Regions from separate parts of the Leclercia sp. AS011 genome, predicted to be linked through region 1. Evidence: predicted binding sites of a transcription regulator. Region 1 holds the regulator's gene; each other region holds the start of a gene.
The links. Region 1 encodes Fur, which represses iron uptake genes when iron is present. Its sites were predicted from a motif close to ATAATAATGAGAACNACTATCAA; they were not measured.
Positions count from the first base shown of each region.

Region 2: a site for Fur is predicted at 1,804-1,826, ahead of sufA (Fe-S cluster assembly scaffold SufA). Genes of this name have one in related genera too.
Region 3: a site for Fur is predicted at 1,956-1,978, ahead of WFO70_RS00805 (Nramp family divalent metal transporter). Genes of this name have one in related genera too.

Region 1 covers NZ_JBBCMA010000001.1:2,231,798-2,235,077, forward strand. The annotation lists gene ybfF (esterase) at 1-42, shown strand, start outside; gene ybfE (LexA regulated protein) at 171-458, shown strand; gene fldA (flavodoxin FldA) at 614-1,144, shown strand; gene fur (ferric iron uptake transcriptional regulator) at 1,436-1,882, shown strand; gene chiQ (ChiQ/YbfN family lipoprotein) at 2,040-2,369, opposite strand; gene chiP (chitoporin ChiP) at 2,416-3,280, opposite strand, start outside.
Region 2 covers NZ_JBBCMA010000001.1:1,545,914-1,549,193, reverse strand. The annotation lists gene ydiJ (D-2-hydroxyglutarate dehydrogenase YdiJ) at 1-946, shown strand, start outside; gene menI (1,4-dihydroxy-2-naphthoyl-CoA hydrolase) at 943-1,353, shown strand; gene sufA (Fe-S cluster assembly scaffold SufA) at 1,866-2,234, shown strand; gene sufB (Fe-S cluster assembly protein SufB) at 2,243-3,280, shown strand, end outside.
Region 3 covers NZ_JBBCMA010000001.1:171,321-174,600, reverse strand. The annotation lists gene WFO70_RS00815 (aldo/keto reductase) at 1-179, shown strand, start outside; gene ypeC (DUF2502 domain-containing protein YpeC) at 306-644, shown strand; gene WFO70_RS00805 (Nramp family divalent metal transporter) at 675-1,916, opposite strand; gene WFO70_RS00800 (NupC/NupG family nucleoside CNT transporter) at 2,260-3,280, shown strand, end outside.

The DNA of each region.
Region 1 (3,280 bases):
CTGCGCGCTATCCGCCGTTACCTCGCTGACATCGAAAATTGATTAAAAAGAGAGCGACTGGTCGCCTGCGGGCCTCCAGTCGTTGGCGTGCCGTTTTCGGTGATGTATGATGGCGCGCTTATCGCCCGGGCATTAGCAGGGTGTCTTGTTTCCCCCGAAGTCTCAGAATCATGGCCAAAGAACACACGGACCGCACGACAATAGATCTGTTCGCGAATGAGCGTCGCCCGGGACGACCGAAAACCAATCCGCTATCGCGTGATGAACAGCTGCGCATCAATAAGCGCAATCAGCTTAAACGCGATAAAAGTCGTGGGCTTAAACGCGTCGAGCTGAAACTGAACGCTGACGCCGTCGATGCGCTGAACGAGCTGGCGAATGCCCGTGAGATCAGCCGCAGTGAGCTTATCGAAGAGATGCTGATCGCGCAGCTCGGGAAATGGCACGGCAAAGCTTAAGTCAGAAAACTCCCCTTCTTGTTGCTTTCATGTAGCACAGAGTGCAGTCCTGCGTGATAGCAGTTTCCGCAGGCTTCTCTGTTCTGCTATGATTGCCCTTATCCGTGGCTAAATTGCGCCACCATACCATTAAGTATCAAGAGGTTATTTTACTCATGGCAATCATCGGCATTTTTTTCGGCAGCGACACGGGTAACACCGAGAACATCGCAAAAAACATTCAAAAACAGTTAGGTAAAGACGTTGCCGATGTGCATGACATTGCGAAAAGCAGCAAAGAAGATATCGAAGGTTACGATATTCTGCTGCTGGGCATCCCGACCTGGTATTACGGTGAAGCGCAGTGTGACTGGGACGACTTCTTCCCGTCTCTGGAAGAGATCGACTTCAACGGCAAACTGGTGGCCCTGTTCGGCTGTGGCGATCAGGAAGACTACGCAGAGTACTTCTGCGATGCCCTCGGCACCATTCGCGACATCATTGAGCCACGCGGCGCGGTGATCGTGGGTCACTGGCCAACCGCCGGTTACCACTTCGAAGCCTCCAAAGGTCTGGCCGATGATAACCACTTCGTGGGCCTCGCCATCGACGAAGATCGCCAGCCGGAACTGACCGCCGAGCGTGTCGACAAATGGGTGAAACAGGTTCGCGAAGAGCTGCACCTCGACGACATCCTCAATGCCTGATGATGTCGCGGCGCAACGCTAAAGTTGCGCCGCATTGATAGGTAATACCAATCAAAATAATTGCTACAAATTTTTAACTTTTGCTGCCATACCTGTACAATGATCCAGGAGTAAACGGGGAACCTTGTAACAACTTTGTTGGCGGTACCACGTTTTTATAAGCATACTTTACTTGAGACTTGCAGTTTTCATTACGCCATGGCACTTCTATAATGAGACGCATTATCCCAGGTGCATTTTCTGTCACTTCTTCCTTAGAAGTGAATCGTTTAGCAACAGGACAGATTCCGCATGACTGACAACAACACCGCATTAAAGAAGGCCGGACTGAAAGTCACGCTTCCACGGTTAAAAATCCTGGAAGTGCTTCAGGGTCCGGATAACCATCATGTCAGTGCGGAAGACTTATACAAGCGTCTGATCGACATGGGCGAAGAGATTGGTCTGGCTACCGTTTACCGTGTACTGAACCAGTTCGACGATGCAGGCATCGTTACGCGTCATAATTTCGAAGGCGGTAAATCCGTATTTGAACTGACGCAGCAGCATCATCACGATCACCTGATTTGCCTCGACTGCGGCAAAGTGATCGAATTCAGCGATGATTCCATCGAATTACGTCAGCGCGAAATTGCCGCACGTCATGGCATTCGTCTGACCAACCACAGTCTGTACCTGTATGGCCACTGTGCCGAAGGCGACTGCCGCGAAGATGACCACGCGCACGACACGAAATAATCTCCGCTAAGACTCTGAGCCAACCTGACGGTTGGCTTTTTTTTTGCCTGTCATTATGTCAAAAAGCCCGGTGGCGCTGCGCTTACACGGGCCTACCAGGGTGAAATCTCCCGTAGGCCCGGTAAGCAAAGCGCCACCGGGCGTTAAAGACAGCGGATTACTTGCTGTTATTACTGCGAATCTCCTGCCAGATTTTATCGCAGTTTTTGGTCACGTCCTGATTGTTACCCGTTTTACGCGCCTGGATACAGGCCTGGTAATCCGCCACCCGGACGGTTTCCTGGGTCGCAAACTGTTGGTGCGCCTTCTCCTGACGCAGCACGTCCAGCACGCTCTGGCAGGCTTCGAGTTTCTCAGGCGATCCTTCAGCGGTATTGATGCAGGCGCTGTAGGCCTCTTTCAGACGGGTGTCTTCTTTCTGGGTTTGCGGTTGTGCGCAGGCGGCCAGTCCTGATGCCAGCACCGCGACCAGTACGATTCTTTTCAGCATAACGGTTCCAGTCAGGCGGGGATCGCCCCCGCCCGGGTTGTCATCAGAAGATGGTGAACGGGGCGATAACCATAAACTTCACGTCACGCTCGTCCTGGAAGATGTTGCCGTAGCCGCCGCCGTAGCTTGGGATATCGGAGTGGTTGTCATACTGCGTGAAGTGCAGTTTGAACATAGTCCCTTTCGCGCGACCGTCCTGCAGGGTGTAGCTCGCATCCAGGCTGTAGGCAGACTCTTTGATCTTGTTCGAGGCGATATCTTCACGCTGACCGGCGCTGTTGATTAACCAGTCTGCCGGTTTCGCGTCCCAGGCGTAGACATAGGATGCGCCGACGCTCCAGCCCGCCAGGTTCCAGTTGCTCAGGTCATACATCGCCCCGAAGAAGACCGCTTTTTCGCCGTTGGCGTTAAAGTCGGAGCGGTTATCCCACCACACGTCCAGACGCCCGTTGGAAGAGGCATAGGTTGGCGTCATACGCTGCAGGAAGTAACCCTGCTGACCTTCCGCCTTCACGTAGGTCCCTTCCAGACGCAAATCGACCTGACCGACTTTGTAGCCCAGCGTCAGCGCCTGCAGCCATGCCGTACCGTCGTAGATATCGTTCACGGTGCCGCTGTCGGCTTTATCACGCGTACCGTAGAACTGATAGGTCGTTGAGAGCGGGCCACCCACGATATCAAGCTTGTAGCTGGCTTTGGCAAAGTACTGATCGATGAAACCTTCAGCCTGACCAAAGGCGGCTTCGAGAATCAGGTTATTTTTGAAATCGTACTTCGCGCCGAAGGAGTGGAGATAGTCGACGCGGGTTTTTCTGTCATTCTGATAGAACTTGTCCATCTCAAGGTGCCACGGCGCTTTATATTCGTTAGTCCACATGTAAGAGAAACTCAACGCGCCGCTATCACCG
Region 2 (3,280 bases), 690 kb from region 1:
TCTGCGTCCGATGCGCGACCATCTGGTGGCGACGGTGGAGAGCTATGCCCCGCTGATGGCCCGCGCGCCGCGCACCTTCAACTTCTTTATCAACCAGCCGCTGGTGCGCAAACTCTCCGAGAAGCATATCGGCATGATCGACCTGCCGCTGCTCTCCACGCCGTCGCTGCAGCGTCAGATGGTGGGCCACCGCTCCGCCAACCTGACCCTGGAACAGCTTGAAGCGCTGAGCCCGGAGCAGAAAGCGAAAACCGTGCTGGTGGTGCAGGATCCCTTTACCAGCTATTACGATGCGCAGGTGGTGGCGGACTTTATTCGGCTGGTGGAGCGGCTCGGCTATCAGCCGGTGCTGCTGCCGTTCTCTCCGAACGGTAAAGCCCAGCACATTAAAGGTTTCCTCAATCGGTTCGCCAAAACGGCGCAAAAGACCTCTGACTTCCTCAACCGTGTGGCGCAGCTGGGCATGCCAATGGTCGGCGTCGATCCGGCCCTGGTGCTCTGCTATCGCGATGAGTACAAGCAGACTCTCGGCGACAAGCGCGGCGACTTCCACGTCATGCTGGTGCACGAATGGCTTCCGGCGATTGTCGACGAGCAAACACCGCAGGAGACCAGCGGTGAATCCTGGTATCTGTTCGGCCACTGTACCGAAGTGACCGCCCTGCCGGGCGCGCCTTCTCAGTGGGCCACGATCTTTGCCCGCTTTGGGGCGAAGCTCGAGAGCGTCAGCGTCGGCTGCTGCGGCATGGCCGGGACCTACGGCCATGAGGTGGTGAACCACAAGAATTCGCTGGGGATCTATGAGCTCTCCTGGCACCAGGCGATGCAGCGTCTGCCGCGCAATCGCTGTCTGGCGACCGGCTACTCCTGCCGCAGCCAGGTCAAACGCGTCGAGGGCAGCGGCGTGCGCCATCCGCTGCAGGCTTTGCTGGAGATTATGGGATGATCTGGAAACGTGCCGTTACCCTGCAGGCGTTAAACGCCATGAGCGACGGGAACATGGTGGGGTTGCTGGACATCCAGTTTACCCGCATCGGCGAGGATGAACTGGAAGCCACCATGCCGGTGGACAGCCGCACCCATCAGCCGTTTGGCCTGCTGCACGGTGGGGCATCGGTAGTGCTGGCTGAAACCCTCGGCTCGGTGGCGGGCTATCTCTGCACCGAAGGGGAACAGAAGGTGGTAGGGCTGGAGGTCAATGCCAACCACATCCGTTCCGTGCGCAGCGGTCGGGTGCGCGGCGTCTGTCGCGCCCTGCATACCGGCGGGCGACATCAGGTGTGGCAGATTGATATCTTCGATGACCAGCAGCGTCTGTGCTGCTCATCGCGGCTGACCACTGCGGTGGTGTAAAAAGTAAGGCCGCGGAAGCGGCCTTTTGTTTATCTTCAATAATCGTCTCTGAGATCCTGCATCGCAGACAAAATAACCAGAGCAGTAATGACCACGGCAAGGACGGCGGTAATTAACAGTGCAGTAAGCATCTCCCCTCCTGTTGCTGGCCTTAATACAACAAGGATAGCGCACCCGCAGTCGGTCAAGCGCCCTCGCCGGGGCTGTTTCAGAATACGCTTACAGGTAAGAGCAGCCGTCTCGGTCCATTCCCTATCCCAAAAATAGGCATTTTCTATACATATTTTGCATTTATCCCCGATTGCCGCGAATCAATAACAAATCATCTTTCAGATCATAAAGTTAACCAAATGTGAACATCCCTGTTAACCCCCGTAGCAGGGTCTATGCTTAATGAAAGTAGCCAAAAAGGGCGGTTAAGCCGAATGCCCCTGCAACTGAGGGGTTGAAGTGATAATCATTATCACTAACATGGTGTTATGCCCTGGGGGCGCACTAGAAGAGGTGGATTTATGCAACAGCATTCAGAAACATTTGATCCGACAGAATTTGCGTGGCGTGGATTGTCACTAACACCGGCCGCCGCGGCGCACATCCGCGAGCTGGTGAGTAAACAGGCGGGCATGCTGGGCGTGCGGTTAGGCGTTAAGACCACCGGCTGCGCCGGATTTGGTTACGTACTGGATACCGTCAGCGAACCGGCGAAAGACGATCTGCTTTTCGAGCAGGACGGTGCCCGGCTCTATGTCCCTTTGCAGGCGATGCCGTTTATTGACGGTACAGAAGTGGATTACGTGCGCGAAGGCTTAAACCAGTTATTCAAATTCAATAACCCGAAAGCCCAGAACGAATGCGGCTGCGGCGAAAGTTTTGGGGTATAGGCGGTATTATGTCTCGACATACTGAAGCAACTGACGACGTCAACACCTGGTCCGGCGGCCATATTAATTACAAAGAGGGCTTCTTCACCCAATTGCAGACCGATGAGCTCGCAAAAGGGATCAACGAAGAGGTCATCCGCGCCATTTCTGCCAAGCGTAACGAGCCAGACTGGATGCTGGAGTTCCGCCTGAACGCGTTTAACGCCTGGCTGGAGATGGAAGAGCCGCACTGGCTGAAAGCGCATTACGACAAGCTGAACTATCAGGATTACAGCTACTACTCTGCGCCCTCGTGCGGCAACTGCGACGACACCTGCGCCTCCGAGCCGGGCGCGGTGCAGCAGACCGGCGCTAACGCCTTTTTAAGCAAAGAGGTGGAAGAGGCCTTCGAGCAGCTCGGTGTGCCGGTGCGCGAAGGGCGTGAGGTGGCGGTGGACGCCATCTTCGACTCCGTCTCGGTCGCCACCACCTACCGGGAGAAGCTGGGCGAGCAGGGGATCATCTTCTGCTCCTTTGGCGAAGCCATTCACGATCACCCCGAGCTGGTGAAGAAGTACCTCGGCACCGTAGTGCCGGGCAACGACAACTTCTTTGCGGCCCTGAACGCGGCGGTGGCCTCCGACGGCACCTTCATCTATGTGCCGAAAGGCGTGCGCTGCCCGATGGAGCTGTCGACCTATTTCCGCATCAACGCCGAGAAAACCGGCCAGTTTGAACGCACCATTCTGGTGGCCGATGAGGGTAGCTACGTCAGCTATATCGAGGGCTGTTCCGCCCCGGTACGCGACAGCTATCAGCTGCACGCCGCGGTGGTGGAGGTGATCATCCATAAAGACGCCGAGGTGAAATACTCCACGGTACAGAACTGGTTCCCTGGGGATAACAACACCGGCGGCATCCTGAACTTCGTCACCAAGCGCGCCCTGTGCGAAGGCGAAAACAGCAAGATGTCCTGGACCCAGTCGGAAACCGGCTCCGCCATCACCTGGAAGTACCCGAGCTGCATTCTGCGCGGGGATAACTCCATCGGCGAGTTCTACTCGGTG
Region 3 (3,280 bases), 2.1 Mb from region 1:
ACCAGAAATTGTCGCAGATGGCGCTGGCCTGGGTACTACATCACGAGGCCATCACTTCGGTGCTGATTGGCGCCAGCAAAACAACGCAAATCGAAGATGCCGTAGGCATGCTGGCGAATCGTCACTTCACGCCTGACGAGCTGAACGAAATAGAATCAATCCTGACCCGCGCAGATTAAAAGCACTTTTAGCAAAAAGTGCTACGCCTTCTGAATTAGGAGTTAAAGCGATTATCCGGGGCTTTACCGCCCCTTAAAATTGCATTAACAAGCCGGTTACGGCTCCGATCGTGAAGGAGAATAATAATGTTCAGGTCCCTGATTCTGGCAGCAGTATTAATGGCTTCAGCCCCGCTGGTCGCTAATGCTGGCGAAATCACCCTGTTGCCATCCGTAAAATTACAAATTGGCGATCGCGATAATTACGGTAACTACTGGGACGGTGGCGGCTGGCGTGACCGCGGCTACTGGCATCGTAATTATGAATGGCGTGATAAACGCTGGCACAAACATGACAACGGCTACCATCGTGGCTGGGATAAACGTAACGCCTATGAGCGCGGCTACCGCGAAGGCTGGCGCGATCGTGATGACCATCGCGGCCGTAAAGGTCACGGTCATGGCGGACACGGTCATCGTCACTAATATGAAAAAGGCGCCTCGCGGCGCCTTTTTTTATAACCCCAGTGCCGTGCCGATAAGCAGCCACAGATTCAGCGCCACCACCAGCACCACTATCGCCCACCCTGCCCGTTTGACCATCACGCTGTTGACCAGATCGCCCATCAGCTTCTTGTCGCTGGTAAACACCAGCAGCGGCACCAGCGCCAGCGCAATACCAAAACTCAGCAGCACCTGACTCATCACCAGAATACGGGTCGGATCCAGCCCCATCAGGATCACAATAAATGACGGCAGCATGGTGACGGCACGACGCACCCACAGCGGAATATGGAAGCGCACAAAGCCCTGCATCACCACCTGCCCGGCCAGGGTACCAACCACTGTCGACGACAGACCCGCCGCCACCAGGCTCAGGCCAAAAATGGTCGCCGCCGCATGGCTGAGTAAAGGTTCCAGGGTCAGATAAGCCTGATCCAGATCGGCAATGCCGGTATGGCCGTTGAAGTGGAAGGCCGCCGCGGCGGTGGCCATCATCGCCAGATTGACAAACCCGGCGATGGTCATGGCAATCGCCACGTCCCATTTCGTTGCGGAGTAGCGTTCATGCCGCGACCCCTCGTGCAGGTTCTGGGTCAGGGAGGAGTGCAGATAGATCACGTGCGGCATAATGGTCGCCCCCAGCACCCCGGCCGCCAGGAAGACCGCTTCGGTGGTAGGCAGGCTCGGGATCGCCATCCCTTTGCCTAACTGTACGAAGTCTGGCTGGGAGAAGATCAGCTCAACAATATAGGCCGCCGCCACAAACAGCAGCAGACCGCCAATCACTTTCTCCAGCGGCTTCTGCCCGCGTCGTTGCAGCATCAGGATCAGGAAGGTGGCGATACCCGTCAACACCGCCCCCTGCAGCAGCGATACGCCCAGGATCAGCTTAAAGCCGATCGCGGCACCGATAAATTCCGCGAGATCGGTCGCCATGGCGATAATCTCGGCCTGCACCCAGTAAAACCAGACCAGCGGACGCGGATAATGGTCGCGGATCTGTTCCGCGAGGTTTTTGCCGGTAGCGATACCCAGTTTTGCCGACAGCACCTGGATCATCATCGCCATCAGATTGGCCCACACCACCACCCACAGCAGTTTATAGCCGAAGCTGGCCCCGGCCTGAATGTTGGTCGCAAAGTTACCGGGATCGATGTAGCCAATGGCGGCAATAAACGCAGGTCCCATTAATGCAAACCGCATTTTGCGTGCTGCTCTGCCACTGCTACTCTCATCAACGCGACTGTTGCTCATTTTTGCCTCAGTAATATAGCCTTTGCTATGTTTAATGCTATCAAAATGCGAATGATTATCAAGTTCATTTAAAGGGATTATCGTGATTACAGTGATAGCGAAGAACAATCAGCAGGCTGGATGTTGTACAGGCAGGCGGGCAAAAAGCACACACCTTTGTGAAGCGTAGCACACAAACTTAACTTTTCACGCATTTACATAACATAACAAAAATGTATGTTGTGTCACTATTTTTGAGTCTCGTCACAGGACGTGACTATAGTGTGTCTTTGATCTCGTTTTCTTTACGCTTGTTTCATAGAATGTGCAGCGAAATTAAACCTGCCTCATATTTGGAGCAAATATGGACCGCGTCCTACATTTTGTCCTGGCACTTGTTGTCGTTGCCGTGCTTGCGTTGCTGGTCAGCAGCGATCGCAAAAAAATCCGTATTCGTTATGTTATTCAGTTGCTCGTCATTGAAGTGCTGCTTGCCTGGTTCTTCCTGAACTCAGACGTGGGTCTGGGCTTTGTGAAGGGCTTCTCTGAGATGTTCGAAAAACTGCTCGGATTTGCTAATGAAGGGACCAACTTCGTGTTCGGTAAAATGAACGATGAAGGTCTGGCATTCTTCTTCCTGAAAGTTCTGTGCCCTATCGTCTTTATTTCTGCTCTGATCGGTATTCTGCAACACATTCGCATTCTGCCGATTGTGATCCGCGCTATCGGTACCGTGCTGTCCAAAGTGAATGGCATGGGCAAACTGGAATCTTTCAACGCCGTAAGCTCCCTGATCCTCGGTCAGTCTGAGAACTTTATCGCCTATAAAGATATCCTCGGCAAAATGTCCCGCAACCGCATGTACACCATGGCGGCCACCGCAATGTCTACCGTTTCCATGTCTATCGTGGGCGCGTATATGACCATGCTGGAGCCAAAATACGTGGTTGCTGCGCTGGTTCTGAACATGTTCAGCACCTTTATCGTTCTGTCGCTGATCAACCCGTACCGCGTGGATGAAAGTGAAGAGAACCTGCAGATGGCTAATCTGCACGAAGGTCAGAGCTTCTTCGAGATGCTGGGTGAATACATTCTGGCAGGTTTCAAAGTAGCGGTTATCGTTGCGGCCATGCTGATCGGCTTTATCGCCCTGATCTCTGCACTGAACGCCCTGTTTGCTGCCGTACTGGGTATCTCCTTCCAGGGTATTCTGGGTTACATCTTCTACCCGGTCGCCTGGGTGATGGGTGTGCCGGCAAGCGAAGCGCTGCAGGTGGGCAGTATTATGGCAACCAAACTGGTTTCTAACGAATTCGTCGCCATGATGGATCTGCAGAAAATCGCCGGTTCCCTCTCACCGCGCGCTGAAGGCATTCTGTCCGTCT